4 regions of the Brevibacillus sp. NRRL NRS-603 genome follow, and region 1 is predicted to be linked to each of the others. Evidence: riboswitches for the same ligand, from Rfam matches in the RefSeq annotation. Region 1 holds a riboswitch; each other region holds the start of a gene.
The links. Region 1 has a riboswitch for S-adenosylmethionine ahead of C7R94_RS25815 (pyridoxal phosphate-dependent aminotransferase). Riboswitches for the same ligand answer to the same signal wherever they lie in the genome.

Region 1 (7,911 bases):
GACGTCTGCCAGCAATTCCTCCGCATTGTAAGCGGTGAGGTCTGCAACAATCGGTTCAATCGTGACAGCTGAGTTGATCTTTGTCAGCTTGGCGTGGGCTGCGATTGCTTTTGGCAAATGCTCGGCTGCATCGGATTCGTCGTAGAGCATTTGACGCTGCAGGTTGCTCGGCTCGACGAAGTCGCGGTCAATGATGCGGACAAAGCCTACTCCAGCACGGACCATATGATTGGAGAGAACAGTTCCGAGCGCCCCCATGCCGACGATCGCTACACGGCTTTGCCCAAGCTTCTCCTGTCCACTCCGCCCGATAGGATGAAACAATATCTGACGGGAATAGCGAGTATCCAAGGCGTTACTCCACCTTTCCTTCTGGCATCGCAAGCGGATTCCACGGTCCTTGCTGATGTCCCTTCCATTCGCTTCCATCTTCCCACATTTCTTTTTTCCAAATGGGAACGATCTGCTTGAGTCGCTCGATGGCATAACGGCCTGCTTCAAACGATTCGTTGCGATGGGCTGTTGCAACGGCACAAACAACCGCAATCTCTTCCACAGCCAAATTACCGATACGATGGTGCATCGCGACTTGCGCTCCTGGCCAGCGTTCCTCGATCTCAGCTGCGACCTGCTTCATTTTTTCAACAGCCATAGGGGCATACGCTTCATAGGACAAATACACCGTGCGTTGACCATGGGTAAATTCCCGAACAGTTCCGACAAAAGTAAGGATCGCCCCTGCATGCGGGTTGCTCACCAGACGAACGAGCTTGTCCGCAGAAATGGGCTCCTCGGTAATGGCGAAGCGGGGGTCTTCCTCTCCGCCGCTTACAGGAGGCAAGAGGGCAATCTCATCGTCGGCTGAAATAACCTGGTTTTTCGCCGCATATTCATGGTTGATGGAGACAAAGCAGCTGCCCAAAAGCGCAGAGAGCGCAGGATATTCTTTTTCCACTGCTTGCAGAAGATCGCTAACGGTCGCGCCTTCAGATAAGGTCAACTGTACTTCCCGGGCATTCGCGCGTTCAGCGAGTCCGGCAAATAACAAGATCGTAATGGTCAAGACAATTCCTCATTTCCCTGGATGATACTACTCTCTAGGCTAGACGATATCATAAACCAATCAAAGTTGCCAATGAATGGGGTGTGTCAATCAGGGGTTGTGATGCTAAGGGGCGAAGCCTTCCTGACTCAAATAAATCTGATCCGGGGGGAAGACACGTAATAGCCGATCATAGACGATTCGATAGGCGGAAGGGTCATACCATTGTTCCAGCCCAAGCTGTTCATAGAGAGCGGGAATTCCGTTTCTTTTCGTTCGTTTACCGCCGCTGCCATCTCCCATGTAAAAATCGTCGACACAGACACGGGTGACCAAGGGGCGCAAAATCTCCGGGAATGACTCACTGCTAGGCAAAACAGGGGCAATCGTTGCTTGTGTAGGAATACCTGCTTCCGCCAAGCGCTGGAGTGTTTTGAGCCGCGCTTGAATGGGGGGAGCTTGTGGGCTAAAGTGCCTGCGAATCTCCTCCAAATCGGTCTCGACGGTCATGCTGACGCGGACGCGATCACCCAGCAGGAGCAACAAATCGGCATCCCGCCAAACCAAGGGACTTCTCGTCTGCACCAGCAAAAAATCGGGTGGATTCTCTACCATGACTTCGAGTAAAGACCGCGTTACCTTTTCTGTTTGTTCGATGGGCTGGTACGGGTCTGTACTCGAAGACATGAAGATGGTCACCTTACCTTTTTTCTTAGCCCGCAAAAGCTCCTTGCGCAATAAATCGGCAGCTTGCTGCTTGATGTCAACCCACGTGCCCCATTGCTCGTTGCGAAACAAAGAGACAGGCATTTGCCGAACATAGCAATAGGAGCAGGCGAAGGAACAGCCCGTATATGGATTGAGCGAGTGGGTGTAATCCGCAAGAAATCCGCTTCCTTTATTGAGGAGGGTTTTCGGCATTTTATAGGAAAGGATGCTTTTCATATGGGGCGTTCCTCACTTTGCATCATGAAAAATAATTCCGAGGCTGTAGCGGGTTCCTGAGGTAATCGTGCTGACACCGTGGCGCAGCGTGTTTTTATAGTAGCCTCGCGTTCCCTGCACAGGACGGTAGGATGTCGGGAAAATCAGGCCAGCGCCTTGGTCCAAGGTTATCACATGTCCCCGGCTCTGCGCGCGCGGCCGTTGCTCCATCAGCAGAAATTCTCCGCCTTTGTAGTCCTTTTCCTTTTGATTCAAGGCAAAAACCACTTGAAATGGGAAGAATACGTCTCCGTACATATCCTGATGCATGCAATTATAGCCACCTGTCTCGTATTTCAAAATCAGTGGGGTAGAGCGCAGCTGGCCCTGATCGTGACATTGCGCCAAAAATTCAGGGAGGGTAGCAGGATAAATAGCTTCGCGACCAAGCATTTCCTGCCACCGATTCGCAGTCTGCGCAAGCATCGGATAAAAGCCTTCGCGAAGCTCCTGCAAAAGCGAGGGAAGGGGCTCCTGATAATAACGATACTCTCCTTCACCGAAACGGTACCGCGCCATCTGGATCGTATTGCGAAAAAGGTCGTCTTGTCCGTACGTAGCGATTAATTCTTCGCAATCATTCCCGCTTATTAAGGAAGGAAAAGCAGCATACCCTTGTCCGTCCAACTGCTGTTGCAGGGAATGCCAGTCAAGCGCAGCGATCCTCTCGGCAAGTGAATTAGCCATGCTTCACACCCCGATTCGTCTTTTTCTCCAGATCAAGCAGAGTTGTCTTCATGGGCAGTCCTCCACGATAGCCAGTCAGTGAACCGTTTTTACCGACGACGCGGTGGCAGGGGACTGTAATGAGAACTGGATTGGCACCGATTGCAGCACCGACAGCACGAACAGCAGCGGGCTTTTCAATGATGTTCGCAATGTCGGTGTACGATGCCGTTTGACCGTATGGGATTTGGCGCAGCGCCTCCCAGACAGCGAGCTGAAAAGGCGTTCCAGACAGGTCGCAATCCATAGAAAAATGCTCACGCGTTCCCTGCAAATACTCCATCAGTTCTGTTGCAAAAGGCTTTAGCCACGGATCGTCTTGCACCAGTGCACTTTGTGGGCGATGCTTTTCAACCCAGGCCTCCAATTCAGCAAAAGGCTGGTTAACCGAGCCGACATAACAAAGCCCGGCAGCGGTTGCAGCCAAAAAAATGTTCCAATCACCATGCGTAAGCATTGACCAGCGTACCGTCTGATCCTTCCTCGTTTCCATATCCATACGCCTCCTTTGAGCTGTGTACGCACAGTATACCTCCAGTACCTGTTCTTCGTACGTTTTTAGGAGTGGATGAGCAAGATAACGAAATAGTCTCATCTACATTCCCATTGCTTTTATCCAGCGGCGGGAGTAAGGTAGGAAGAGATAGAGGAGGAACGATGCTAGTATGACTGATCAATTAACACATTTTAATGAACAAAATCGAGCGCGGATGGTGGACGTATCTGAGAAGGACGTCACAAAACGGGTGGCTGTAGCCGAGAGCCAAATCAGCATGAAACCCGAAACACTCGCCCGAATCCGGGAAGGTCGAATCGAAAAGGGCGATGTACTCGCAGTTGCGCAGGTAGCAGGTGTCATGGCTGCCAAAAAAACGTGGGAAATCATCCCGATGTGTCATCCGCTGCCATTGACTGGCATCGACATACAATTTGCTTTTGTAGATGAAACGACGCTTGCGATTACAGGAACCGTGAAGACGACAGGGAAAACAGGCGTCGAGATGGAGGCGTTGACCGCTGTCAGCGTAGCGGCTTTGACGGTGTATGACATGTGCAAAGCCATGGATAAAGAAATGATAATCGGTCCGACCAGTCTGCAATCCAAAACAGGCGGAAAAAGCGGCGATTTCCATCGGGGAGAGAAGTAAGCCATGAGGCAAAAGTGGGAATCCTATCCGAGCAGCATTCGTCTATTGGCGATTGCTGCCGTCATTTTTTCTACCGGAATGGCATGTATTTGGCCGCTGGTCACGATTTATATTCATAACCATCTCGGAAAGCCGCTGACTGTAGCCGGCTTCTTGTTGCTTTTAAATCAAGGCGCATTCTTGATCGGGAGTATTGTTGGCGGGATGATGTTTGACCGCTGGGGCAAAATGCGCACCATCATTGTCGGTTCCATAGGTGTTATCCTGATTTCGCTCGGATTAGGTGTTACGCAGGATTTTACGATTTATGTTGTCTTGCTTCTGTTGAATGGACTTTTTTACGGATCACTTTCTCCTGTGATGAATGCACTGGCCGTCGTGTTATGGCCGGACGGAGGACGGAAAGGAATCAATCTGATTTATGTCTCCCTCAATGTGGGAGTTGCTGCCGGTTCTGCGTTGGGTGGCTTTTTGGCAAGTGTGTCATTTGCCTGGACGTTTTTCGGTAATGCCATCTCGCAAGTGATCGTCCTCGCCATGTTCATGCTCATTTTGCCGCGTCAGCTAAAAAAGGCGGAACAACAACGCCAAAACCCGACCGCTGGACAAAGCATGTCTGAAGAGGCAACTGGTGATGTGCCGCAACAACCACAGCAAGAGTCAAAGGTGGTATGGGGAGCCTTGCTGCTATTATGCGGGGGGCTATTAATTAGCTGGATTGTCTATGTACAATGGACGACGGTGCTGTCGACCTATATGCAATCCTTGGGTATTTCTCTTCGTCAATACAGTCTGCTGTGGACGCTGAACGGCGGTTTGATCCTGTTTGGTCAGCCATTGATTGCATGGGTCATTCGACGCTTTGCCCGTACGCTAAAAGCGCAAATGCTCTTGGGCGCTTATATTTTTGCCTTGTCGATGTTGATTTTGTCTCAGTCAACCGTTTATGCAGGCTTTGTAGCGGGAATGTTCATCATGACGCTGGGTGAAATGCTCGTGTGGCCAGCGGTGCCGGCAGTAGCTGCACAGTTTACGCCTGAGGGACGAGAGGGCTTTATCCAAGGACTGATTGCAGGGACTGGATCGGCTGGGCGAATGCTTGGACCATTGCTCGGCGCCTTCATCTTCCAATCAATTCACGCACAGGGGCTCTTGTTCGTGATGGCAGGCTTGTGTCTGTTGTCTGTTGCCTTCTTCGCCTTCCACACCTCTTTTCGAAAAAGAAGACATCAAGTGCCGGTACAGAATCAAGCATCTTGACACGGTTTACGTGCTCAAGTAGTATGATATAGACGAAAAAACAGTATATTCCGTGTGTTTCACTTATTCAGAGAGGTGGAGGGACTGGCCCTATGAAGCCCGGCAGCGGATCTGTTCCATGAGATGGACAGATGCTGTGCCAATTCCAGCAGGATTTTTTCCTGACAGATAAGGACGTGACCAAGCTGATCTCCCCCTTTTTCTGTATGGAAAAAGGGGGTTTTACTGTATTGGGCCCAAGAAAGGAATGGAAGAAAGATGCGCATTCAACCCTCCGACATGATTGATCGACTCCCTACCCAGTTTTTTGCGACCCTGGTGGCAAAAGTAAACAAGGTCATTGCGCAAGGCCATGACGTCATTAACCTGGGGCAGGGCAATCCCGATTTGCCGACACCGCCGCACATTATTGAAGAATTACAGGCGCAAGCGGCACAACCACTCCATCACAAATATCCGCCTTTTCAGGGACGCGTGGAACTGAAGCAGGCAGTGGCTCATTGGTATAAACAAGAATTCGATGTGGACCTCGATCCGGAGGAAGAAGTAGCGATTTTGTTCGGCAGCAAAACCGGACTCGTAGAGATTTGCCAAGTACTCATGAACGCAGGCGATGTCGCACTGGTTCCAGACCCTGGCTATCCGGATTATTGGTCGGGGGTTGCTGTTGTCAACGGACGGATGGTCATGATGCCGTTAAAGGCGGAAAATGACTTCTTGCCAGACTATAGCCAGCTGTCCCAAGCTGATTTGGATCGAGCGAAACTGATGTTTCTCAACTATCCGAACAATCCGACAGCAGTCAACGCACCACTGGAGTTTTATGAAGAAACCATTCGTTTTGCCCGAAAACATGAAATCGTCGTCTGCCACGACTTCGCCTATGGGGCGATCAGCTATGACGGGAAAAAGCCGGTCAGCTTCATGCAGGTTCCGGGTGCAAAAGAAGTGGGCGTAGAATTTTATACCTTGTCCAAAACGTACAACATGGCAGGCTGGCGTGTTGGTGCCATGGTAGGAAATCGCGAGCTGGTTCGCCTGATTAACCTCATTCAGGACCATTACTTCGTCAGTCTGTTCGGTGCAGTACAGATGGCGGCAGCCAAAGCGATGACGGATTCGCAGCAGTGCGTCCGCGATCTCGTCGCTGTCTACGAGAGCCGCCGCAATGCCTTGTACTCCAATCTCCATCGGATTGGTTGGCAAGCTCCGCCATCTCAAGGTTCTTTCTTTGCTTGGCTTCCTGTTCCAAGCGGCTTCACATCCGTGGAGTTCTCTGACCTGCTTTTGGAAAAAGCGCATGTCGTCGTAGCGCCAGGAAATGGCTTTGGCCCGACAGGTGAGGGCTATGTGCGAGCGGCTTTGTTATCAAATGAAGAGCGTCTCGCAGAAGCGGTTCAGCGGATTGAGCGGTTAGGGTTATTTACGAAAACAAAATAAAGGCGAGGCAAATTGGCCACACTACCATGCATATGGAGTGTGGCTTTTTCTTCTGGAATAAAAATCATTCTCATTATTGACAGATAATGATTTTCATTATACGATGTCATTGTTAATGATAATTAGTCTCAGCGAGAGCGGGAGGGTACCATGCGCTATCAGATTAACGGTTACACGGATATGTATACGGTGATCGCCAACGAGAGAAAAATCGGCGGAGCCATTGAAGCAGGCCAGATTCGCTTGCGGACGGGAGAAGTTTACGCCAATGCTGTTCTCACTCGTTTGGAAATGTCAGGTGCGCATTTTTGCTCGATCGGATTTGTTACAGAAGAAGGCAAAAGGCTGATTGTCCATGTGAATGATATCAGCATGATTGCTGATGCTCGTCACGTCAACGTATGTGAGCTGACGAATGAATGCATGAGAGTGGAGAAGTCCGCAGAGAGACTGAAGCGATTGAAGCGTCTCTGTGAACTGAATGAAGGCAGCTGTACGCCGACCTTCCAGGAAGAGGCATTGCTGCTGGCTAGCGATATCGGTATGGAAGAAGCGTCCGCGCATGTAGACCTCTCTTTCCTCCCACACACAGAGAAACCGCGTGTGTTCCGAATCGCCTAGGAAGATATAGCCCCTACATATGGACCCCTTTTCGTTTGATACGAAGAGGGGTTTTTTGCATGCAGGGTGTCAAGACTAACGATTGAACAACCGCTCGACATAGTCAAAACCTATCTACTTATAGCTAGCAAGGATTGGACTTACGCTATTGACAGTGATAAAACAAGGATAAGCAAAATCAAGGGGGAACGGAACATGGAGTACTCATTTTCAAAATCTGTGGAAGCACTATCCTCCTCGGCTGTCCGGGAAATCTTGAAGCTGACCCAAGGCAATCAAGTGCTCTCGCTCGCAGGTGGCCTGCCAGCAGAGGATTCTTTTCCAATCGCAGAGATGCGCGAAGCGTTCAACCGCGCATTCGAACAAGGAGCAAAAGCTCTTCAGTACGGATTGACTGATGGCTACCTGCCGCTTCGTGAGTGGATTGCATCCCGCATGAAGCAAAAGCATATGGACGTCGGTGCAGATAATATGATCATCACTACGGGCTCACAGCAAGCAGTAGACTTGTTGTGCCGTGTATATTTAGACGAAGGCGATGTCGTTCTCGTCGAAAACCCTACCTATTTGGCAGCCGTTCAGTTGTTTCAATTCCGGGGAATCAAAGCGATTCCCGTAGATGGTGATGCTAATGGGATGGATCTGGACGATCTGGCGAAAAAAATAGCCCAGTATCGCCCGAAAATGGTG
Region 2 (7,911 bases), on a different contig from region 1:
TCAATGGTGATCGGGGAGAACAGAAGGAAGGGAAATTGCCATCAGCCAAGACTGCTGAGAATGCAGCAAGCGCATTTCTTCAAGCTTTTTTGGGGGAGGAAAGTAAGACCTATCAGCTCGTCGAGACTCAGATCTATTCCGACGAGCATATGGTAAAAGACCCATGGATGAGCGTGAATTATCAACGGATCGAAAACGGCCAGCCCGTCCCGTTCGACGTAATGTCGGTTGGAATTGACCAACGTGAGCAAGTCGCGTTTTTCGGGCGATTGAACAAGAGCGAACAAGCCTTTTTCACCAAGCTGACAGATGCCATGCCCGATTTGAGCCCATCCCTTCTTCTTTTGGATAAAGAAAAGAACCACGATGGCATGTCATTCATTTTGGGGAAAACGAACAAAGAGGGACATCAGGTTTCCCTTGTGATCACTGGCAATGGTCAAGCATTGGAACATTATAGGCTTCTGTTTAAGGATGAAAAGGAAGCAAAGAGCCAGAAAAGAGCAGAAGGAGCAAAAGCATTGGAGCAAGAGCGACAGTTCCTGAACAAGCTGCTCGGGGCTGATAGCGAGAACTATCGGTTGTTGGACGCCAACCATCCGGGATTGTACCTGAGATACTATAACGGGATGCCGGTGTTGTCTGATGAAATAAGCATCGAAACAACCGACTCTGGCCACCTCGAATATTTCAATAAGGGGCTCGAATCATTTGAGCCGTCGCAGTACCCGGATGTATCGACTGCTGTGTCAGAAGAGGTAGCCATCAAAGAGCTGAGCGAGCATATGAAGCTTCGATACGTGCAGAATCCGAGAATACAGCCACAATCAAAACAAGGGGATATGTGGCAGCCCATTCTGGAGTACACACCAGCTGTTTCCTTCATGCAAAGAGGACGTGAAGATGGTCAGGAGTGGTATATCGACGCGACCAATGGCAAGATGGTGTATGGAACGGGAGATAACGGGCTTGCTTATGATCAGTTGAATACGAAGGAAGCACATCCGATCGAATCTCCAAAGGAATACGTCAAGGTTCGCTCCAAGGATGAGGCAAAAGCGTTGCTGCAGGCGGAATTCGGCATACAAGTGGATGACTCGACCTATAGAGAGAGTAACCGTGACGGACGCAAGGAATACGTCTGGAATGATAAAAATGACAAGTATATCGGCGTAGAAGTTCTCGCAGAAACAGGCAGTGTCGTCGGGCTGGGGACACCGCGTTCCGATACAGCAGTGACAGTCAAACGCGAGCAAGCGGAAGAGGCTGCACTTGCCTTTCTGCCTAAATACGTTGATCCAGGCATAAAAGAAGTGCAATTGGCGAAAGTCATACAGCCAGACGAAGCGAATCCTGTGTCATCGGGCGAATGGGAATTCAGATATCTCATGAGCAAGGATGGCATTCCAGTACAGGATCGCTGGCCAAAAGTGGCTTATTCAGTAACAGTCGATCCGTCTTCTGGCAAAGTGACAAAGTTTGAAAACTACAGAGAGACGCACGAGCTGGTGGAGCTTCCAGCATCCGACGAGATCGTCTCGAAAGACAAGGCTGTTGAGGCGTATTTACGCGTCATGCCTTTAAAGCTGGTCTATTTGATGAGAGATGTGGATGGGCAAAAAATAGCTCAACCAAAGCTGGCGTATGTGCCGTGGAGTGACGAAAAGCTGGCGTTCAAATATATTACTCTGGATGCCGTGACAGGCAAGATCATCACCAAATAACAAGAAAAAAAGGCTATCCCGCAGCCATTCCTGATGGCTTTTGGGATAGCCTTTTTTACACACTTATTTAACAGTCGTCACACGAACACCCGATAATTACCAACAGGATAAACAGCACGAGCACGATTGCGAAGCAGTCACCGAAGAATCCGTTTCCGCAGTAAGATGTACTCATCTTTGTTTCCCCTCCTTTCCGTTATACTCCAGTCTATACACGAATGCCGATATTGGACTGGGCGGATGCCCAGCTTAGGCAAAAATGGGCGCGTAAGAGAAGTGGTTCAGTAAAAAATAGACAATTCACAATTGACGAGTAGACAAAGGGGGTGTTAAGATACTTGCAAACATTCCATACATTTCGCAAACCAACTAAATGACAAGTGTACGACTCTTATCCAGAGAGGCAGAGGGACTGGCCTGATGAAGCCTCGGCAACCGGTAAAAATCCGGTGCCAATTCCAGCAAAGCTACGTGCTTTGAAAGATAAGAGGATGTCTCAGGCGTTTTCGTATCTGCTGACAAATCCTCTTCTTTCAAAGAAGAGGATTTTTTATTTTAAACCGATTGCGGAGAATAAGCCGATGCAAGGGAGAAAAGGGGCACGTCAATGAAACCAACTTTTCGCGAACAGCTTTCCCGGAAAATTCTGATTCTGGACGGTGCAATGGGCACCATGCTTCAACAGGCGAATCTGACTGCTGATGATTTCGGCGGTGAAGCCTATGATGGCTGTAATGAACTCCTGAACCTGACCAGACCAGATGTGATTCGTTCCATTCATGAGAAATATTTAGAGGCAGGCGCAGATATCGTCGAGACAAACACGTTTGGTGCTGCTTCCATCGTTTTGGCTGAGTACGATGTGGCAGAGAAAGACCTTGAGATCAATATAGCGGCAGCTCGCTTGGCCAGAGAAGCGGTGGATGCCTATTCCACGGAGGAGTGGCCGCGTTATGTAGCAGGTGCGATGGGACCGACGACCAAAACCCTTTCGTTGACAGGTGGTGTCACTTTCGAAGAACTGGTCGAGGCGTATTATCGTCAGGCAAAAGGTCTGATTCTCGGCGGCTCCGATGTTCTTCTCTTGGAAACCTCGCAAGATACGTTGAACGTCAAGGCTGGCGGAATCGGGATTCGCAAAGCTTTTGAAGAGCTTGGCCAGGAGCTCCCGGTGATGCTCTCAGGTACGATTGAGCCGATGGGCACAACGCTGGCAGGTCAAAACATCGAGGCGTTTTACATTTCGTTGGAGCATATAAAGCCTGTCTCTATTGGTCTGAACTGTGCGACAGGACCAGAGTTCATGCGTGATCATCTGCGGACTCTGTCAGGAATTGCCCAATGTGCGGTCAGCTGCTATCCAAACGCAGGCTTACCAGACGAGAACGGCCATTACCATGAAACGCCACAGGGGCTTGCTTCGAAAATGCGGGCGTTCGCTGAACAGGGCTGGATAAATGTCGCTGGCGGTTGCTGCGGAACAACGCCTGACCATATTCAAGCGATGGCAGAAGCATTGAAAGACTGCAAGCCACGCAGTGCAGCTGTAGAACCGCTGAGCGCGGTCTCCGGGATCGAGGTCGTTTATGTTGAAGATGACAATCGTCCTTTGCTAGTAGGGGAGCGGACCAATGTCATCGGTTCCAAAAAATTCCGTGATTTGATTGCAGCTGGTCACTACGAAGAAGCATCTGACATTGCCCGAGCCCAAGTGAAGCGCGGCGCACATGTCATCGATATATGCTTGGCTGACCCCGACCGTGACGAATACGAAGATATGGAAAAATTCCTACAGTTCATCGTGAAAAAAGTAAAAGCGCCGCTCATGATCGACTCGACAGATGCGAAGGTCATGGAGCTGGGACTTCGCTATTCGCAAGGGAAGGCCATTCTCAACTCGATCAACCTGGAAGACGGGTTGGAGCGATTTGAGGAAGTGGTTCCGCTCATTCACAAGTTCGGTGCCTCGGTTGTCGTTGGAACGATTGAAGAAGCGGGTATGGCTATCACTCGCGAAAAGAAGCTGGAGGTCGCGCAACGCTCGTACGACATTCTCGTCAACCAGTATGGAATAAAGCCACAGGATATTATTTTCGATCCACTCGTCTTTCCAGTAGGGACAGGGGATGAACAATACATCGGCTCTGCAAAGGAAACCGTAGAAGGCATTCGTTTGATCAAACAGGCAATGCCTGCTTGCAAGACGATCCTGGGTGTCAGTAACGTTTCCTTCGGCTTGCCTCCTGCGGGTCGGGAAGTGCTGAATGCGGTCTTCTTGTACCACACCACTCTCGCAGGGCTTGATTACGCCATCGTCAACACGGAAAAGCTGGAGCGCTACGCTTCGATTCCAGAAGACGAGAGAAAGCTGGCAGAGGCCCTGTTATTCGAGACAAATGATGAGACATTGGCGGCCTTCACCGAATTTTATCGCCAAAAGAAAAAGGAAGTCCGTGTGGAAGTCTCCTCGTTAACACTCGAAGAACGCTTGGCTCGTTATGTAGTCGAAGGCTCCAAGGATGGTCTCGTGGAAGACCTGAAGCTGGCTCTGGATAAATACACACCGCTCGAGATCATCAACGGTCCGTTGATGACTGGGATGGAAGAGGTCGGTCGCCTTTTTAACGGCAACCAGCTGATCGTGGCAGAAGTATTGCAAAGCGCGGAAGTCATGAAGGCATCCGTATCGTTTTTAGAACCATTCATGGAAAAAAGCGATGCCGCTGCAAAGGGGAAAATCTTGCTGGCGACAGTCAAAGGCGATGTGCACGACATCGGAAAAAACCTCGTGGAAATTATTTTGTCAAACAACGGCTACAATGTCGTGAACCTGGGGATCAAGGTACCGCCAGAGCAACTGATTGCCGCATGCAGAGAAGAAAAGCCGGATGCCATTGGTCTGTCTGGACTCTTGGTAAAATCCGCGCAGCAAATGGTCATTACAGCACAAGACCTGCGTGATGCAGGCATTGATGTCCCGATGATGGTCGGTGGTGCGGCGTTGACGCGCAAGTTCACATCGAACCGGATCGCACCAGAATACCGTGGAATTGTTTTATACGCAAAAGACGCCATGGATGGTCTGGAGCTCGTGAATCGTCTGCAAAATCCGGAAGAACGTGATCGCTTGGTAGAGGAACAGCAGCATCTGCTGGAAGCAGTCGCAACGGCTCAGCCTGTTGTCGAGGAGAAAAAAGCACCTTTGCCAGCTCGCTCAGCCATTAGCAGAACCGTTCCGATCCATCTGCCGCCAGATTGTGAACGACATGTTCTAAGACAATATCCGCTCAGCCATCTGCAACCGTATTTGAACCTGCGGATGCTCCTCGGAAAACACCTCGGTGTTCGCGGAAATGTAGATAAATTGATAGAGGCAGGCGACGAGAAGGTACTGGAACTGTACGGCATTGTAGAAGAGCTATTAAATGAAGCGAAGCAAAAAGGAACCATTACGACACACGGTGTTTATCAGTTCTTTCCAGCTCAGTCAGATGGCAACGATATTTTGGTCTATGATCCAAAGGATCACAGCAAGCTGCTGGAGCGCTTTACGTTCCCGCGTCAGCTGGAAGAACCGCATCTTTGTCTGTCCGACTTCTTGCGACCAGTGGAGAGCAAGGAAATGGATTATGTAGGATTCCTGACTGTAACGGCTGGGGGAGGGATTCGCGAAAAATCTACAGAGCTAAAAGAACGTGGCGATTACTTGCGCTCTCATGTCCTCCAAGCCTTGGCATTGGAGCTGGCAGAGGCATTTGCTGAGCGAATTCACCACGTCATGCGCGACGTGTGGGGCATACCAGACCCGGTTGAGATGACGATGCTCGAGCGCTTCGGAGCAAGGTATCAGGGCATTCGTGTCTCCTTCGGTTACCCTGCTTGCCCGAATTTGGAGGATCAGGCGCAGTTATTCCGTCTATTGCGTCCAGAGGATATCGGCGTTCAGCTGACAGAGGGCTTCATGATGGAGCCAGAAGCTTCCGTATCGGCGATGGTATTTGCTCACCCAGAAGCACGTTATTTCAACGCAGGTCCATCTATTTTTGAAGTCTAAAAACTGATCACGTATAAATGAAAATGGGAGAGAAGGGATTGAGTTGACGACGAGAAAGAAAGATTTACGAGCCTACTTAAAAGACCACCTCCTAGTAGGAGATGGTGCAATGGCGACCCAGCTGCACGGGCTGGGCGTCCCGGTTGGCGTCAGCTTTGAGGAGCTGTGTCTGTCCAACCCTCGTTTGGTGCATGATGTTCATACGTCTTACTACCAGGCCGGTGCACGTTTTCTGGAGACAAATACGTATTCTGCCAACCGAGATGCATTGAGCCGTTACGGTCTGGAGCATAAGGTAGCGCGGATTAACCGGCTTGCAGTCGCCATTGCAAGGGAAGCCGCACAGGATGATGCTTATGTAGCTGGTAGCATCGGGTCGATTTTGGCTGGACGGGTGAAGAAAAAGGTTTTGGATGAATACCGTGACCAGTATGAGGAACAGGCAATTGCACTGTTACATGCGGGGGTAGACGGACTGATTCTGGAGACGTTCCTGGACTTGGAGGAGCTGCTTCTGGCGATCGAGGTAATCCGTCCACTCACAGATGTACCTGTAATCGCGCAGTTAGCCACATTGGAAGTAGGGCGCACACGTGATGGCTACGCCTTGACAGACGCTTTTTCCGAGCTGAAAGCCGCAGGCGCTGACGTGATCGGACTAAACTGTCGCCTTGGTCCCGCTGAACTGCTACGCTCGTTTGAAAATACAGTGATTCCAGAAGATTCACTCTTATCCGTATTCCCGAATGCAGGGCGTCTGGGAATGACTGACGGAGAATACGCCTTTAAATCATCACCTGAATATTTTGGACAGAGTGCGCTTCGCTTGCGTGAGCAGGGGGTACGGTTGATTGGCGGATGCTGCGGAACCACACCTGCACATGTGAAGGCGATTGCGGATGCACTTGAGTCACTTGAGCCGCAAGCGCGTGTGAACCCAACCATCGTAGCTGGTGATCGTCCTTCGATTTCTGTGCAGAGCACGAGGGAGAGGGAGAAACCAAGCATTGTCGAGCGCGTAAAAACAGCAACGACGATCATTGTGGAGTTTGACCCGCCGCGTGATCTGGATGCAGACCAATTTCTTCATGGATGCTGCGAGCTGCACAAAGCAGGAGCGGACGCCATTACGTTAGCGGATAACTCGTTGGCGACAGTGCGCATGAGCAACATGGCTCTTGGGGCGCTCATGAAGAGCAGACATGGAATCGATCCGCTTTTGCACCTTGCTTGTCGGGACCGCAATCTCATTGGGCAGCAATCGCACTTAATGGGGCTGCACGCTTTGGGGATTGACCAAATATTGGTGATTACTGGGGATCCATCGCGCTTTGGCGACTTGCCAGGTGCCAGCTCGGTATTTGATGTTACCTCATTTGATCTGATTCGCATGGTAAAGCAGTTGAACGAAGGAGTTTCGTTTTCAGGACGTCCATTAAAGCAAAAAGCCCAGTTTATCGTGGGTGCAGCCTTTAATCCGAATGTCCGAAATATGGATGCTGCCGTTGCCCGCTTGGAAAAGAAGGTCGAGGCAGGCGCGGACTACATTATGACACAACCTGTGTATGATGCAGAGTCCATTCGGAATGTGTACGAGGCGACAAAGCATATTGGCATTCCTGTCTTTATCGGGATCATGCCGCTGACCAGCTCGCGCAATGCGGAGTTTTTGCATAATGAAGTGCCGGGAATCAAGCTGTCGACAGAAGCTCTGGAACGGATGAAAAAGGTACAGGGAGAAGCCGCCAGAAAGGAAGGAATCGCAATCGCGAAGGAATTGGTCGATACGGCCGTTCGTTACTTCAATGGCATCTATCTGATTACCCCGTTCAATTATTACGAGATGGCAGCAGAGCTCATTCAGTATACGCGCCAGCAAAGCTCTTTGGTGAGGATTGCTCAGACGTAACGGTTTGCGCCAGTTAAATAGGGAAGGCCTATGTGTATAGACAGGCTATAGCCTTGCGTCTAATGCACATGGGCCTTCATTTCGTCTAGCATAAAGGCGGTTTTGAGAGCTTCCCGATTGCAAAACTGTTGTATCTCAGAAAGGTTCATCTGGGCATACAGCTTCTTGCGTAAAAAACGTTCAATGATATGTGGGAAAGCAAGATCGACAAAGAGCAAATGCAG
Region 3 (7,911 bases), on a different contig from region 1:
AGGGTGTGAACGGCTTGGGAAAGTAGGTCTGGAGGATGTGTACCAGCTGCACGTAAACGATATTTACCGCTATCTTTTCCGGCTGACACGAGATGAGAGGCTGGCAGAGGATTTGACACAGGAAACCTTTTGTCGCGCCTTCTCTTCCTTGGACGACTACCGTGGGGAAAAAGTTCGGCCCTGGCTGTTCAAGGTAGCCTATCACGCTTTCGTGGACGGCTATCGCAAGAAGACGAAACAACGATTTGCGTTTGTGGAAGCCTTGCCAGAGCGACCTGATCATTCGGCGGTTGATCCGGCAGAGCATGTCGTGAACAAGGAACTGTGGGAAGTGGCCCACGACTATTTGGAGAAGCTTCCAGAAAAGCAGAGACAGGTCATTTTGTTGTCTGCCATGCAGTTTTCTTACGCGGAAATGGCAGAGGTACTCGGGATCGAGTTGGCAGACGTCAAGCGTTCCCTATTTCGTGGACGACAAAAGATGCGAAAGTTGTGGAGGGAGGAAAGCCAGTGATGAACAAGGATGAGAATCATCGCGAGCAAAGGCTGCTTGCTTATTTGCGTGGGGAAATGGCGGAAGAAGATTCAAAACAATTCGAGGAAGAAATAGCTGCTGACGAGGAATACGCACAGCGGTTGGAAAGGCTTTTGTTGGGGGAAGAAATGGAAGTGAATCCAGATGCACTTTCGGATGAAAAGCAGCGTGCTATTGTTCGCCGGGGAAAATGGAAAAATCGCTTGTTCAACTCGGCTTTTACCATCTCGATTTTCTTTCTGATCGGGGTCTTACTTCTCCTTGTGAATGGATGGATGGGGACGCTGGTGCATGAAGATTTGTTTCGGAGCGCCAAAAACATGGTGAATTTTACACAACCCGGTGTGAGTGTAGGCAGCAGCAGTTCACAGGTGGGATTACTCAACGGAACGATCAGCATGGAGCTACGCGAGAGGGTTGGGGCGGAAGCAAAAAACGCAGGCCGTTTCGAGAGTACAAATATGCTGTGGCTGGTAAACGCCAAGCCGCAATGGACGAATGGGGTCAGGGAGCAAAAGCTATATTTCCGTTATCCGACAGTACAAGAGGGAGCCGAGGAGGACACATTGTACCTCAGGTCCCCTGCATGGACAACGATGGAAAAGCTGCCTGAGGGCACCGTTTCTCAGCTTGCGATTTCCTTTGATCGCTTCTTGACCTACGAACAATACTATGAGCTGGTTTCAAGGCATGTTAGCTCTGCCAGCCAAGATACGATATGGTTCGCAATCGACACGGGTGTCGAGGAAAAAACAAGGAAGGGCGAGGAAGCAAGCCGGTTATTAGGAGCCGGAGAAGTATGGGGGTTCGCCGAAAGGGAACTGGACTATGGAGGAGCTATTCGTGTCAACGGGGAAGGGGACAGGCGGATGGCGACGTTTATGAACGAAATGAAGTACCTGTCCGAGAACGAAGGCTTGGCTCGAGATATTGGCAGATCTTTGCTATCAGGTAGTAATCCACAGATATCCGAACGCTATAGCTACATGCAAGAAAAAGGAGTGCGCATTTACGGCGCCGTCCTCACCGGACCTACGAAAGAACTGCTGAAGCTCAAGGCCGAAAAGTCGATAACAGCAGCGTTTTTAGGCAAAGTAGACTGGTGGAATTGGGATAACCCTTCGGCATCGGGAGCTCATTATACCTACTAATTGCAAGGTGCGAATTTTTGCACAAAAGGGTGTTGACATCGTGGAAGCGTAGGTTGTATGATTCAAACTAAATCAAAAACCGAATACGTTTTGGATACCTTATCCAGAGAAGGTGGAGGGACTGGCCCGATGATACCCGGCAACCGACATGACGCCATTCAGACGTGAGGAAGCGACTGATTGACAGGCGACATGCACGGTGCTAATTCCTGCAGAAACAAAAGTGGTCTGGAAGATAAGGGGGACATCAACACGGTTCTTACACGTGACGACAGCGACCTCTTTTCTTCGGGAAAAGAGGTCTTTTTATTGCTCCAGGTACTCAAACAAAACAAGTAGAGATAGAGGAAAAATACGTAGAGGGGAGTTTTGGGATCATGGCATACCGCGCATTGACTGAACAGGAAGCAGTGGAGTACGTAAAAGGAATACCGGGTCTTTTTAGCGAAGGAGCAGAGCTGACCAGCCGCGAAATCGGGGATGGCAACCTTAACCTCGTTTTTGACATTCAGGAGCCGGCAACCGGTAAGAGCGTTATTGTCAAGCAAGCACTGCCTTTTGCCCGCGTCGTGGGAGAATCTTGGCCGCTTACGACTGATCGGGCCCGCATCGAGAGCGAGGCACTCCGCATTCAGCACAAATACGTTCCGGATCTGGTGCCACAGGTGTATCATTTCGACGGGGAGCTTGCGTTGACTGTCATGGAAAACGTCGGAGACCATATCATCATGCGCAAAGGTCTGATCGAAGGAAAGCGGTACCCGCTATTCGCGAAGCAAATTGGTCGTTTTCTCGCGCAAACCTTGTTCTTCACATCCGATCTGGGCGCGCATCCGTATGATAAAAAAGCGCTAGTCGGAACATTCATAAATCCAGAATTATGCAAAATAACAGAAGATCTCGTCTTTACTGATCCGTATGAAAATGCGCCTACCAACGACTTCAACCCGTTGATTCGCCGCGAAGTTGAGGCGATCTGGAACAACAGGCCGCTGAAGCTGGAAATCGCCAAGCTGAAATACGATTTCCTTACGCGCTCGGAAGCGCTGCTGCATGGTGACTTGCATACCGGAAGTATTTTCATCACGGAAAACAGCCTGAAAGCAATTGATCCGGAGTTCGCTTACTATGGCCCAATCGGTTTTGACATCGGGGCGGTCATTGCCAATCTGCTGCTCAATTACGCAGGACAGCACGGTTTGCAAAAAGATCAAGGAGAACGGGAAGCGTACCGCGAATACTTATTGGAAACGGTTGAGGATGTCTGGAATGAATTCGTTTCACAATTCGTTCAACTCTGGCACAAGCACGCCAAAGAGCGCAGCGCCCATGTCGAAGGACTGTGGCAAAGCTACGTGAAGCGCTTGATTCAGGATACAGCAGGCTATGCCGGATGCAAAATCTTGCGCCGTGTCATCGGTTTGGCAGGCGTAGCAGACCTGAATGCCATTGAAGACGATCAGACTCGCGCAGAAGCAGAGCGTCTGGCTCTCTCGATTGGAGAAGCGCTGATTCTTGGTCGCGGCGGCATAGACGAATCGACAGATATCACGGACATCGTACGCACAGTAACTGAACGCTACTACCAGGAGGCTACAACAGTATGACAACCAGCACCCAATTGGCACCTGTTAAGTGGGAGAATGACGCATTGGTCTTGCTTGACCAGACGCGTCTGCCAGTAGAAACAATCTATTTGAACTTGACCACCTCCGAGCAAGTATGGGGTTCCATCCGGCGCTTGGAAGTGCGCGGCGCACCAGCGATTGGCATGGCGGCGGCTTACGGGCTCTACCTGGGCATTCGTGGCAGTGAAGCGAGTAACTACGACGAGTTTTGGCAGGAACTGAACCAGCAGGCAGACTACCTGGGCTCCTCCCGTCCGACAGCCGTGAATCTGTTCTGGGCGTTGGATCGCATCAAGGCTCGTGTTGAAAAAGAAAGCGGTGCGTCGATTGTCGAGTTGAAGGCGGCAGTGCTCGATGAAGCACTGGCAATTCAAAAGGAAGACGCTGAAGTATGCCGGACCATCGGAGAGCATCTGCTCACTCTGTTGCATGACGGTATGGGAATTCTCACGCACTGTAATCCAGGGGCGTTGGCTACAGCAGCGTACGGTACGGCTACCGCTCCGTTTTATTTGGCAAAGGAACGCGGCTGGAACCTAAAGGTGTACGCGGATGAAACCCGTCCTGTCCTGCAAGGCGCTCGTCTTACTGCATTCGAATTGCAGCAAGCAGGGATTGATGTGACGCTGATTTGCGACAACATGGCGGCGATGGTCATGTCCCAAGGAAAAGTAGAGGCTGTCATTGTAGGTACGGACCGCGTAGCAGCGAATGGTGATGTCGCCAACAAAATCGGTACGTATGGGGTAGCGGTATTGGCAAAAGCTCACGGCATTCCTTTTTACGTGGCAGCCCCACTGTCCTCCGTCGATCTGGAGACACCGACAGGCGCAGATATTCCGATTGAAGAACGTCCAGCCGAGGAAATTACCCATGGCTTGGGCAAACAGGTAGCTCCGGATGATATCAAGGTGTACAATCCTGCGTTCGATGTAACGCCTGCGAAGTACATTACAGCGATCGTCACGGAGACAGGCATTTTCAAGCCGGAAGAGATCGGCAATAGCAAAAAATAAAAGAACTTTTTATAAGCGTTCGCCCTGTTGTTGCTGGCGGGCGCTTTTTGCTCATTTTGGTGTTTTCAAGTAAAATATCCAAGAAAAGGGGAGATACGTATGCAAACGATTCAACGGATAGCAATCAATGAAGATACGTACTTGAAGCAATTAGAATTAGCCGATGCTGAGGAGTTATTTTTGCTTACGGATTCGAACCGGGAGAATCTTATGAAATGGCTGCCGTGGCTGAATTTTACGAAGAAGGTAGAGGATTCTCGTCAATTCATTCAAGCGACGATCCATCAGTACAACGATAATCGCGGAATCAACTATGGCATTTGGTACCAAGGACGTCTGGCTGGCACAGTCGGCGTACATACGGTGGATTGGATCAACAAAAAGACGTCCATTGGCTATTGGCTGGGTGCGCAATTTCAGGGCAAGGGCCTGATGACAGAAGCAGTGGCGACCTACTTGGACGTATTGATCTTCGGGTCATGGGATTTGGAAAAAGTAACAATTCAAGCTGCTACGGAAAACTATAAAAGCAGATCGATCCCGGAACGATTAGGGTTTCAACTGGAAGGGATACTGCGCCGGAATGAATTCCTTTACGATCATTACGTGGATCATGCCACTTACAGCCTGTTAAAAGAGGAATGGCTTGGCTGGAAAACCGATAAAAAATCTTAGATTGAACTGTATGCTTCGATTGACAATGAAAATTCTGTAAATTACGATAGTGAAGACAGATCAAAAGGGCTGCGTGTGATTCGCAAGCCCTTTTTTAGTCGTGCTGTTAGGCTTGAAAAAAATAGAGGTGAAATACATGCAGACACTTCGGCAATTATCTTGGTTTTTCCGTGCTTATTGGAAACGGTACGTTATTGGAATCGCTGTGCTGTTTATCATCGATGTCCTCATGCTTTGGCCGCCGAAATTAATTGGGGACACGGTGGATTCGATTCGCAACAGTTCCCTGACGGACGCTGATTTGACGCAAACAGTGGTCATCTTGCTCGTATTGGGTGTTAGCTTGTATGGATTGCGGTTTCTCTGGCGGTACTTGTTAAATGGAGGAGCCTTGATTCTCGAGAGGACGTTGCGCGAGCGACTGTTTGCCCATTTGACGCGAATGACCCCGTCGTTTTTTCATCGCAAACGCAGTGGCGATCTGATGGCCGTCGCTACCAACGACATTCCTGCTATTGAACAAACGGCGAGTACAGGGGTGCTTACGCTTGTCGATGCGTTGTTCATGACCTTGTTAACGCTAGGTGTCATGGTGACAGCGATTGATTGGAAGCTGACGCTGGCTGCACTGATCCCGATGCCGTTTTTGGCTTGGTCAACGGCGTACTATGGAAGGTTGCTGCATGAGCGCTTTTACTTGGCGCAGGAAGCCTTTGGAGAGATGAATGATCATGTTCAACAATCCGTATCGGGCGTTCGGGTATTGAGAGCATTTGTTCAGGAAAAGGCCGATATCGAGGCATATCGCCGGGTCAGTGAAAAAACGCTGGAGCGAAATGTGAGCGTTTCGCGGATCGACGCCCTGTTCGAGCCGACGATCGCGATTATTATTGGCTTCAGCTTTTTGATCGGACTTGGCTATGGCACGTATTTGGTGTTCACGAGCGCCATCTCCTTAGGGGATTTGGTTGCGTTCAATTTATACTTGGGACTTTTAATTTGGCCGATGTTCGCCTTTGGTTGGTTGGTCAATGTGTTGCAGCGCGGTGGCGCATCCCACAAGCGTTTTACGGAGCTAATGGTGGAGCAGCCAGATGTGACGGAGGCAGCGAATCCGGTCACGAGTCAAATCGCCAATACCGTAGAAGCACGTCATTTTTCCTTTACGTATCCGGGCACTGACAAGCCAGCTCTCACCGACATCTCGTTTCGTTTGGGCGAAGGAGAGACGCTTGGGATTGTCGGACGGACAGGAAGCGGCAAGTCGACGTTGTGCCGTGCCTTATTGCATCAATATCAGATGAAGGAACAAGCTCTGTTTATCGGGGGCATCCCGATCGAAGGACTCGCTTTTGATACGCTGCGGGGAAAAATCGGCTACGTGCCTCAGGAGCATTTACTGTTCTCACGGACGATTGCTGAAAATGTTACATTCGGGAAACCACAAGCGACGACTGAGGAAGCGATGCGTGCGTTGGAGCTTGCGGAGATGAAGAGAGATCTTGCCCAATTCAGAGATGGATTGCAAACCATGGTTGGAGAGAAGGGGGTCACCCTCTCCGGGGGGCAAAAACAGCGAATTTCCATTGCGCGCGCTCTTTTGATGGATGCGGGTATCCTGATTCTCGACGATTCTTTATCGGCTGTGGACGCGCGGACGGAGGAGAGCATCATTCGTCATCTTCGACAGGCGCGCGCGGATAAAACGACCATTATTACAGCTCATCGACTGTCTGCCGTACAGCACGCACAGCTGATTCTCGTGCTGGATGAGGGGCAGATCGTCGAGCAGGGGACACATGACGAGCTGATGCAGCGCAACGGCTGGTATGCAGAGCAGTACCGTCGTCAGCAAATGGAACAGGCTGTGGCTGGTTGAAAGGAGGAAAGCGTTTTTCATGAGCAAAGAAAATGTATGGGGGCGTTTGACCGAGTACGCCAGACCATTTCAAAAGCAAATACTGGGCGCGCTGTTCCTGCTCTTGCTGGGAACGAGTGCAGAGCTGGCGGGACCTTTTTTAGCCAAAATCATGATTGATAATCACATTCTGGCGATCCAAAAGCCTTGGTATCAACTGGATGAAGTGCCACCACAAGCAGCGGGGCAAGTCGCCTCAGTGAACGGTACGAACTATATTCGTGAAGATGTCGCAGCAAAGACGGGTCTTGGCTTGGACAGGATCAATCAAAAAGAAGTAACCGTGCTGACAGAAGGCACGACCTATTACTTGGTTTCCGGCAAGGTGAATCCAAACACGGAGAAGCAATTCACCCCGATTATGCCAGAAAACGGGAGGGAACGCTTTGAGGTAATAACGAAGGATCAATCAGGTCAAAAGATGACCTCCACAGGCATTCGGCTGACCGCAGAGGAAGTCAAGGCGATGTATCAGGGGGATGTCCTGCCCATTGTCTGGCTGTCCGTAGGTTATGGAGTACTGATCTTGCTCTCAGCTGGATTCAATTACGTCCAGATTTTGTGGCTGCAGAAGATCGCGCAGCGCATCATTCAGCAAATGCGGATGAAGCTGTTTATTCATTTGCAAAAGCTCCCGGTTTCCTTTTTTGACAAAACGCCAGTAGGGGCACTTGTCTCCCGTGTGAGCAATGATACAGAAGCTATCCGTGAGCTGTATGTAAGTGTGCTCGCCACATTTGTACAGAACGGTCTTTATTTGATTGGAATCTTGATCGCGCTCTACATCTTGCAGCCTGAGCTCGCCCTCTTCTGCTTTTTGACCGTGCCAGTGCTCGTATTGTTAGTCTACGTGTATCAAAGGTACAGCTCTCGCTACTATGCGGTGATTCGCGCGAAGCTGGGTGATATGAACACAACGATTAATGAAATGATCCAGAACATGACGATCGTGCAGGCTTTTCGTCGGGAGAAAGGTGTACAAAAGGAG
Region 4 (7,911 bases), on a different contig from region 1:
AGTCCCGGAAGTAATGACCGCAAAGGACAAACAAAACGCAGCAGCTCGCATCCATTGAGAAAAAATCATGACACGCTTCTTATCGAATCGGTCGATGTACGGTCCGGCTACCAGCTGAATAGCGAGCGACGGCAAGAAATACAAGAGCAACATCTGTCCGACCGCACCTTGTGAGCCTGTTGCCTGATAGATTAACCAGCTATTGGCGAGGGTACCGAGTGAGGCGCCGAGTTCTGAAATGAGCTGACCGAAAAGAATCCAACGATAAGAACGCTGCTGCCAGACAGAGGCTTGTACAGCGGTTTGGTTCATGGGGTGCTCCTGTCCAGGAATTCATCCCATAACAAGGGGAGCTTGTCCAGCGTATGACGGCGGAGTCTGTAACGGGAGCCTGCTGTTTCAACGAGATGGGCAGACCGCAGCATGGACAGATGATGATGTACTGTCGATTTCGCCATGGAGAGTTGATCTGTTATCTCTTGCAGGCTCAGATCCTTTTCCGCCAGCATTTTGACCATGCGCAGCCTGTGCTCATCTCCGAGTGCTTTCAAGGCCTGCACCAGTGAAGGCGGTGGCTGATTAGGATCTACAGCATCGTGCAAATTTTCGTCAGCCACAGGGTAATAAAAAATTTTCGTCCCAACAGCATCGGCCTGTACCGTCCACGGGCGATAGATCGCTTGCGGGATCAGCAGTACACGTGTCACGGCAGGCTCTGGGAGGTAGCTCGATCCCGTCGCATACTCTACCAAGGCTTCTGGGGGGAGCTTTCCTAGCTTGTTTTGCTTTTGCGACCAATCCCGTTCTAGCATGCGAACGATTTCTTGCTCACGCGGCTTGATATGAGTGGTATACCAGCCTTCCATCAATCGGAGAATATGGCCCCGCAGCTCTTCTGCATCAACGGAAGCAATATGTCCGATGTACGATTCAAAAAAGAGGTGCGTACGGCAGGCTTTCTGCAAAGCGGCGCAATCATCCTTGCTTCCTAGTGCAGCCTTCCGTCGTGCTTCCTGCATATTTTCACCGAGATAAGGGAGGGCCTCGTATCGGAGCTGTTCGGTTGAAAGCTCTCTGACATACGAGAGAAAGGAATCTAGATCAGCGAAAGGGCAAAGATCGAGCAGTTGCAAAAGCGTCTTCCACGTGTTGTGCTCCTTGGCATAGTCGACCTCTTGCCGTACAGGAGGTGATAGCTCGTCCAACAGTTGACGCCAGTAGGCAGGAGGGTGTTCCATCGTGTGATGCAATTGATCGTAGGTAGCGGCAGCGATTCCCAAGGCAGCTTCGAATAAAGGAGAATATGAGAGCTCAACCCGATAGGTCGTTCGTTCACTGCCAATGTTTAAAATCTTCATGTGATCATCCTTCCAAAATTTGTACATAATTATGTATTTTATAGATACCGAATCTTAAATTCAATATTTTTCGAACAGAAATAGAAAAGGAAAAGAAGAATCACAGATCTCTGTCCAAAGAGATGACGTGATTCTTCTTCCTGAAAAGGTAGGGTTAACCTACCGTGGATAATTGCGAGGCACGCTGTAGTGCTTGCTCCAAATCAGAGATGATATCGTCGATCGATTCTGTGCCGACGGAGAGGCGGATAAGTCCCGGGGTCACTCCGGCTGCTGCCTGCTCTTCTTCTGTCATCTGCTGATGTGTTGTGCTCGCTGGATGAATGATGAGTGACTTGGAGTCCCCGACATTTGCGAGATGGGAGAACAGCTTCACTGACTCGATCAATGTTTTTCCTGCCTCAACGCCACCGCGAATTCCAAAGGTCAGGATCGCGCCAGCACCTTTTGGCAAATATTTTCGGGCCAATTCACGCTGGGAGTCTGACTCCAATCCCGGATAACTCACCCACTCTACCGCAGAGTGATTGGCGAGGAACTGGGCTACTGCCAAGGCGTTCTGGCTATGCCGCTCGATCCGCAGATGCAGTGTTTCTAATCCTTGCAGGAACAAGAAGGAATTGATTGGAGCGACTGCTGCTCCGATATCGCGCTGGAGCTGAACACGTGCCTTGATAATATAGGCCAGCGGACCGACTGCCTCTGTATAAACGACGCCATGGTAGCTTGGGTCTGGTGTAGTCAGACCTGGGAATTTTCCGTTGTTCCAGTCGAATTTTCCAGAGTCTACGATGATACCGCCAATTGCTGTTCCGTGGCCGCCGATGAATTTGGTGGTGGAGTGCACGACGATATCAGCCCCGTGCTCAAAAGGACGGCACAAAATCGGCGTTGCGAAGGTGTTATCCACGATCAAAGGCACGCCATTTTCATGTGCAATATGGGCGATCGCCTCGATATCAGCGACATCAATGCGCGGGTTGCCGATTGTCTCGCAAAACACGGCTCTTGTCTTTTCATTGATATAGGCACGGAAGTTTTCTGGATTGGATTGATCTGCAAAATGAACCTTGATTCCGAGGCGGGGAAGAGTGTGGGCGAACAGGTTGTAGGTACCGCCGTAGAGGCTGCTGGAAGCGACGATCTCGTCTCCTGCATGCGCAATATTTAAGATGGCGAATGTAATGGCAGCTTGCCCGGATGCGGTCGCGAGTGCACCAACACCACCTTCGAGCAGGGCAACACGCTTCTCAAACACATCCTGCGTGGGATTCATGATGCGTGTATAGATGTTCCCAAACTCTTTTAAGCCAAACAGGTTGGCTGCATGCTCCGTATCGCGGAAAACATAGGAGGTTGTCTGATAGATCGGAACAGCACGTGAGCCTGTTACAGGGTCAACCTCCTGCCCACCGTGTACCGCAAGTGTTTCTGGCTTCCATTGTTGTTGATCGGACATGTCCATCTCTCCTTTTGCTAATGGGGAATCGGCTAATAAAAAACGGAGCATTCTCCTGAGAAGAAGAAGGCTCCGAACATGCACGGGCTTTTGTTCATCTCTCAGAATCACTGGATTCTGCAGGAATTGGCACCATGCAGCTAGTCTGCTGGTTGCCGGGTTTCGTAGGGCCTGTCCCTCCACCGCTCTTGATGAAAATAATTGTTGTCGTAATTGTATGAAAATAAAACCTTGCTGTCAATGAGGAATATACAGTTATCGGGGAGGTTTTTATGTATATATGGATGAAAGGTGTTCACTCATGCCATTAATTTGTAACGGTTTTGTCTCAACCTGTTCACATCCCGTGTGGCTATTGCCGCATCGAAATAGGAGATAATGGTAGAAAATGGGGAGCATAGATGCATGGTGAAGCCAAGTGCTCTTCGCGTTAGAAAAGTAAAATAGCGTATGATATCATGGAGGTGGTTACAACTGATCTGATCGTACATATAGGAGGATAAATAACGATGAGCCATGGAGTAAAGGAAATTACACCACAAGAGCTGTTGGAAAAGCTGGAAGCCAAAGAGGAGCTGCAAGTCATTGATGTACGCGAAGTCGATGAGTGGAATGCGGGTCACATTAAAGAGGCAAAGCTGATCCCACTCGGCTTTTTGCCGCATCGTATTGATGAACTGGATAAGAACATTCCGATTGTGATGGTTTGCCGCAGTGGTGCCAGAAGCAATACAGCTACAGAGTATTTGAGTGCACAAGGGTATGACGTGGCGAATATGGTTGGCGGCATGCTCGCATGGCCAGGTGAAGTGGAACAGTAAGACGTTGTTGTGATAGAAACAGTGTGAATGCCTCCCGTGTTTAAACAGGAGGCATCACGCATGGGACAAGCAGGGAGGTAGCAACCCGTGAGTGAAGGAACACAATTGCAGCAGGAATCTGCAATGAAGAAGCATTGGTTTCCTGTGCTAGCTGGTATTATCATTTTGGCTATCGTCGGAGTATTTGGTTATAATTACATGACAAAAGAGAAGATCGAGGTGTTGAAGCCGATCGCGGACTTCACCTTAGACAACAGTGACGGAACAACCTATACATTTAATTCAAGTGCTGGCAAGGTACGACTGGTAGAGTTTATGTTTACCAAGTGCCCGGATATTTGTCCGGCGACTACGTTCAACATGGCCAAGCTGCAAGATCAGTTGAAAGAAAAGGGACTGTTCGGAGACAAGGTGGAGTTTGTTTCCATTTCTTTTGACCCTGATAACGATACGCCGGAAGTCTTGCAGGACTATGCAGCCAAGTTCAAGGCAGATCAGAGTGGCTGGAAGTTCCTGCGCGGGGATGCTCAGGCTGTAGAGAAAGTGACGAAGGATTTTGGTCTGATGGTCATTAAGGAGCCAGATGGTTCTTATTCCCACACGGCTCGCATGTTCCTTGTGGATGGAGAGGGAAACATGCGCCGCGCGTACGGGATGGCAGCCAACATGGAGCTGGAAGTCATGATGAAAGAGATGGTACAGCTCGCTGACTAGCGGGTCTCCTCATAGGAGATGTTTACGACTTCTTCTGATTGATTCACGAATTCAATATGAACGAGTAACGCCCACCTGCGATTGCTTTCTTGAAGCAAGAGCTTAAACGTCTCTTCCGACGTGGTGGGCGTTTTTTGTTTTCGTCCGACATGCAGGTAGTCCACAATTTGAGCGTTTGGATATCGCTTCATCGTTTCCTGCACCGCGAGTCTGCCCCATTTTGCATAGGGAGGCTGGGCATAGGTAGGAAACGGCTGAAAGATGAGCAGGAAAAGTACGATAGAGAGAAGGGGCATCATGTTCCGATAGCGAAATAGGCGACGAGCGGCTTGCACTTGCTTATCCGCCTCCTTTTCGAAATGGCTTGCCATGTATTTTGAAGACTTTTCGGAATATCATTCGTAGAAAATAATGACAATGAAGTGCGGGAGGTATTCGATGCATTACTTGCTCATTCCCTTATTTGGCGTTCCTGTTTTGGTAGGGGTTCTTGCGGCGATTTTTCAAAAGCCTCCTCTTTGGAAAAAATGGGGGCTCACGATTGCTTTAGCCGTACTGATTTACGGAGGCTGCTTCGCCGCGAATGTATATTGGCAAATGAAGTACGGCATTCCGGTGTTACCCACGGAGTCTGATTTGGAGGTCTTTTTATACTTTTGTATCCTGTTGGTGTTTGTTTGTATCCTCCTGTATATTGGCTTTTTGATCACCATGAGAAAACAGTTTTGGAAAATGAACCTCGTTTTTCTGTGCACAGCCTTTGGTTTGTTTAGCTTTTTTGCCGCTGCTTTTTTAGGGATGGGTCCCTTTTTGAAGAAAGCGGAGTACGTCATCGTCGTACAAAAAGCAAAAGAACAGTGGAAAGAGGCGAAGATGGATAACGAGAAGCCCATTGATCTCGCTCTCGTATACAGCAGACAAGAGTGTACTAAAAATTGTGCCGGGTATCCGTATTCAAGTCTCATCCTGGTGCGAAATCAGTCTGACCAGCCGTTGGAGATCAATTTGAAGCTGCGATTGAAAAACAAAAGCGGGACGGTATTAAAAGAAGTCGAGGCCGTACCATTAAAGCTCTCTTCAGGAGAAATTACGGAGGTATGGACGGGCGATTCTTATGCGAAGCACGACTTCTGGGCGAGAGCTAGTGTCGTTACCGATGAACGAGTTGCCGATTTGGAGTATCAGTATTCGATTATTGACCGAAGATGAATGTGTGGAATAGACAAGACTGGATGAAACGAACGTCTTACGTTGTGATATAATAAGAATGGCATGCTTGGTTCGGATTCCCATAATCATGCACGACGATGTTAGGAGGAAAGAGTTTGAGCGACGTTAAGATTTTCGCGATGGGCGGCCTCGGCGAGATCGGAAAAAATATGTACTGCGTCGAGTATGAGGACGAAATCATCATCATTGACTGCGGGGTGAAATTCCCCGAGAATGAAATGTTCGGTATTGATCTGGTTATCCCGGATGTTTCCTATTTAGTGGACAACCAGCACAAGATCAAAGCACTTTTGTTAACGCACGGACATGAGGATCACATTGGTGCGATTCCTTATATTTTACGGCAAATCAAGGTGCCTATTTACGGTGGTCGTCTGACCCTGGGCTTGGTCAAGGCGAAGCTGGAAGAGCACCGTTTGCAAAATGAAGTGAAGCTGATTCCGATTTCGGAAGATACGGAAATTCCTTTTGCGAAGCTGAAGGCGACATTCTTCCGGACGAACCACAGTATTCCTGATTCTTTGGGAATTGTGCTTCATACACCAGAGGGAATGGTCATTCACACGGGTGACTTCAAGTTTGACATGACACCAGTCGGGCAAACAACGGAGTACGGAAAAATTGCACGCATTGGTGCGAGCGGGGACGTTTTGGCGCTTTTGTCCGATAGTACGAACAGTGAGCGTCCTGGGTTTACGATGTCAGAGAGATCGGTAGGAGAAGGGATTCTTGATGTGGTACGCAAAGCGCGTGGACGCATCATTCTGGCTACCTTCGCTTCCAACGTGCATCGCCTGCAACAGGTGGTAGATGCTGCGGAGCAGTGCAATCGCAAAGTGGCGGTTATTGGCCGCAGTATGGAAAAGGTTTTCTTGATTGGACAAGAGCTGGGCTATATCCAGATGCCAGAGGGCATGCTGATTGATATTAAGCACATCGACAACTACGCGGACAACCAAGTGCTGATTATTTGCACAGGCAGTCAAGGTGAGCCGATGGCAGCGTTGACTCGGATTGCATCCGGTTCCCATCGTACCGTTTCCATTTATCCAGAAGATACGGTGATCATTTCTGCATCCCCGATTCCAGGAAATACAATCAACGTAAGCCGCACGATAGACAAGCTGTACCGTGCAGGTGCCAACGTAGTATTGAGTCACGAATTTGATATTCACGCATCAGGTCATGGCAGCAGCGAAGAGCTGAAGCTCATGCTCAACTTCATTCGTCCGAAATATTTCATCCCGATCCACGGGGAATACCGGATGCTCAAGACTCACTCCAAGCTGGCCCAACAGGTTGGGATCGAGGAGAGCAACATCTTTATTATGGACAACGGCGAAGTGCTGAATTGCAACCGCGAAAAAGCGTGGCTCAGCAAAGTACAAGCAGGGATTGTCCTCATTGATGGCAGTGGTATCGGCGATGTCGGCAATATCGTCCTGCGCGACCGCAAGCATTTGGCTGAGGATGGCTTGATGGTCGTGGTTGTCAGCCTGGATATGAAGAACTTCAAAATTTTGACGGGCCCAGATATCGTGAGCCGCGGCTTCGTATATGTACGCGGTTCAGAATCCTTGATTCAGGAAGCGACACAGCTCGTTCGTGGGCGTCTACAGGAAGCATTGGATAAGAAAATCAAGGAATGGTCTGAGCTGAAGTCACAGATCAATGAAGTGATCAAGCCGTTCATTTATGAAAAAACAGGCCGTAACCCAATGATTCTTACCATTTTGATGGAAGTGTAGCTCCTGCTTTCTCGGGTAGAGGCAGTCGGGGTATAATAATAAGTAAGTTGAACTTCGTGATAAAAAGGAGAGTTGCCCAATGATGTCTTATGAAGCATATATGAGCCAAGTAATTCAACCGATGCGCGATGAGTTGACTCGCAACGGTTTTCAAGAACTTCGCACTGCTGAAGAAGTAGAGCAAGCACTGCCAAACGCAAAAGGCCTGACACTTGTTGTCGTGAACTCGGTTTGTGGCTGCGCAGCAGGACTCGCTCGTCCAGCAGTTGTACATTCCTTGAATCACGCTACTAAGCCGGATAACATCTTCACCGTATTCGCAGGTCAAGACAAGGAAGCAACTGCAAAAGCACGTGAGTATTTCGAAGGCTATGCGCCGTCTTCCCCATCCTTCGCGATCATGAAAGATGGCAAAATCATGACCATGATCGAGCGTCATCAGATCGAGAACAACGAACTGGCGACAATCGCTGGCCTGTTGACCAACGCTTACGATACTTACAAATAAGAAACCACTAAACATCACGAGGCGCCCGGTAACGGGCGTCTTTTTTTACAGACTTGGTGCCAGTGATCGTTTG

Region 2: it holds a riboswitch for S-adenosylmethionine, as region 1 does, so the genes downstream of both, metH (methionine synthase) here and C7R94_RS25815 (pyridoxal phosphate-dependent aminotransferase) in region 1, are expected to answer to the same signal.
Region 3: it holds a riboswitch for S-adenosylmethionine, as region 1 does, so the genes downstream of both, mtnK (S-methyl-5-thioribose kinase) here and C7R94_RS25815 (pyridoxal phosphate-dependent aminotransferase) in region 1, are expected to answer to the same signal.
Region 4: it holds a riboswitch for S-adenosylmethionine, as region 1 does, so the genes downstream of both, C7R94_RS00815 (homocysteine synthase) here and C7R94_RS25815 (pyridoxal phosphate-dependent aminotransferase) in region 1, are expected to answer to the same signal.

Annotation. Positions count from the first base shown of each region.
Region 1 is NZ_PXZN01000046.1:69,615-77,525, reverse strand. It holds gene C7R94_RS25850 (ThiF family adenylyltransferase) at 1-351, opposite strand, end outside; gene C7R94_RS25845 (molybdenum cofactor biosynthesis protein) at 356-1,063, opposite strand; gene C7R94_RS25840 (SPL family radical SAM protein) at 1,169-1,987, opposite strand; gene C7R94_RS25835 (2OG-Fe(II) oxygenase) at 2,000-2,713, opposite strand; gene C7R94_RS25830 (methylated-DNA--[protein]-cysteine S-methyltransferase) at 2,706-3,245, opposite strand; gene moaC (cyclic pyranopterin monophosphate synthase MoaC) at 3,418-3,900, shown strand; gene C7R94_RS25820 (MFS transporter) at 3,904-5,160, shown strand; SAM riboswitch class I at 5,221-5,335, shown strand; gene C7R94_RS25815 (pyridoxal phosphate-dependent aminotransferase) at 5,419-6,600, shown strand; gene C7R94_RS25810 (hypothetical protein) at 6,751-7,221, shown strand; gene C7R94_RS25805 (aminotransferase-like domain-containing protein) at 7,417-7,911, shown strand, end outside.
Region 2 is NZ_PXZN01000014.1:60,650-68,560, reverse strand. It holds gene C7R94_RS14595 (YcdB/YcdC domain-containing protein) at 1-1,724, shown strand, start outside; gene C7R94_RS14590 (YjcZ family sporulation protein) at 1,792-1,899, opposite strand; SAM riboswitch class I at 2,113-2,214, shown strand; gene metH (methionine synthase) at 2,332-5,778, shown strand; gene C7R94_RS14580 (bifunctional homocysteine S-methyltransferase/methylenetetrahydrofolate reductase) at 5,822-7,687, shown strand; gene C7R94_RS14575 (phosphotransferase) at 7,747-7,911, opposite strand, start outside.
Region 3 is NZ_PXZN01000037.1:31,894-39,804, forward strand. It holds gene C7R94_RS24165 (sigma-70 family RNA polymerase sigma factor) at 38-514, shown strand; gene C7R94_RS24170 (anti-sigma factor) at 514-1,686, shown strand; SAM riboswitch class I at 1,783-1,928, shown strand; gene mtnK (S-methyl-5-thioribose kinase) at 2,064-3,293, shown strand; gene mtnA (S-methyl-5-thioribose-1-phosphate isomerase) at 3,290-4,330, shown strand; gene C7R94_RS24185 (GNAT family N-acetyltransferase) at 4,430-5,005, shown strand; gene C7R94_RS24190 (ABC transporter ATP-binding protein) at 5,142-6,884, shown strand; gene C7R94_RS24195 (ABC transporter ATP-binding protein) at 6,904-7,911, shown strand, end outside.
Region 4 is NZ_PXZN01000002.1:102,331-110,241, forward strand. It holds gene C7R94_RS00805 (MFS transporter) at 1-312, opposite strand, end outside; gene C7R94_RS00810 (ArsR/SmtB family transcription factor) at 309-1,358, opposite strand; gene C7R94_RS00815 (homocysteine synthase) at 1,513-2,817, opposite strand; SAM riboswitch class I at 2,909-3,015, opposite strand; gene C7R94_RS00820 (rhodanese-like domain-containing protein) at 3,327-3,638, shown strand; gene C7R94_RS00825 (SCO family protein) at 3,726-4,352, shown strand; gene C7R94_RS00830 (YqzG/YhdC family protein) at 4,349-4,687, opposite strand; gene C7R94_RS00835 (hypothetical protein) at 4,791-5,561, shown strand; gene rnjA (ribonuclease J1) at 5,660-7,330, shown strand; gene C7R94_RS00845 (BrxA/BrxB family bacilliredoxin) at 7,410-7,838, shown strand.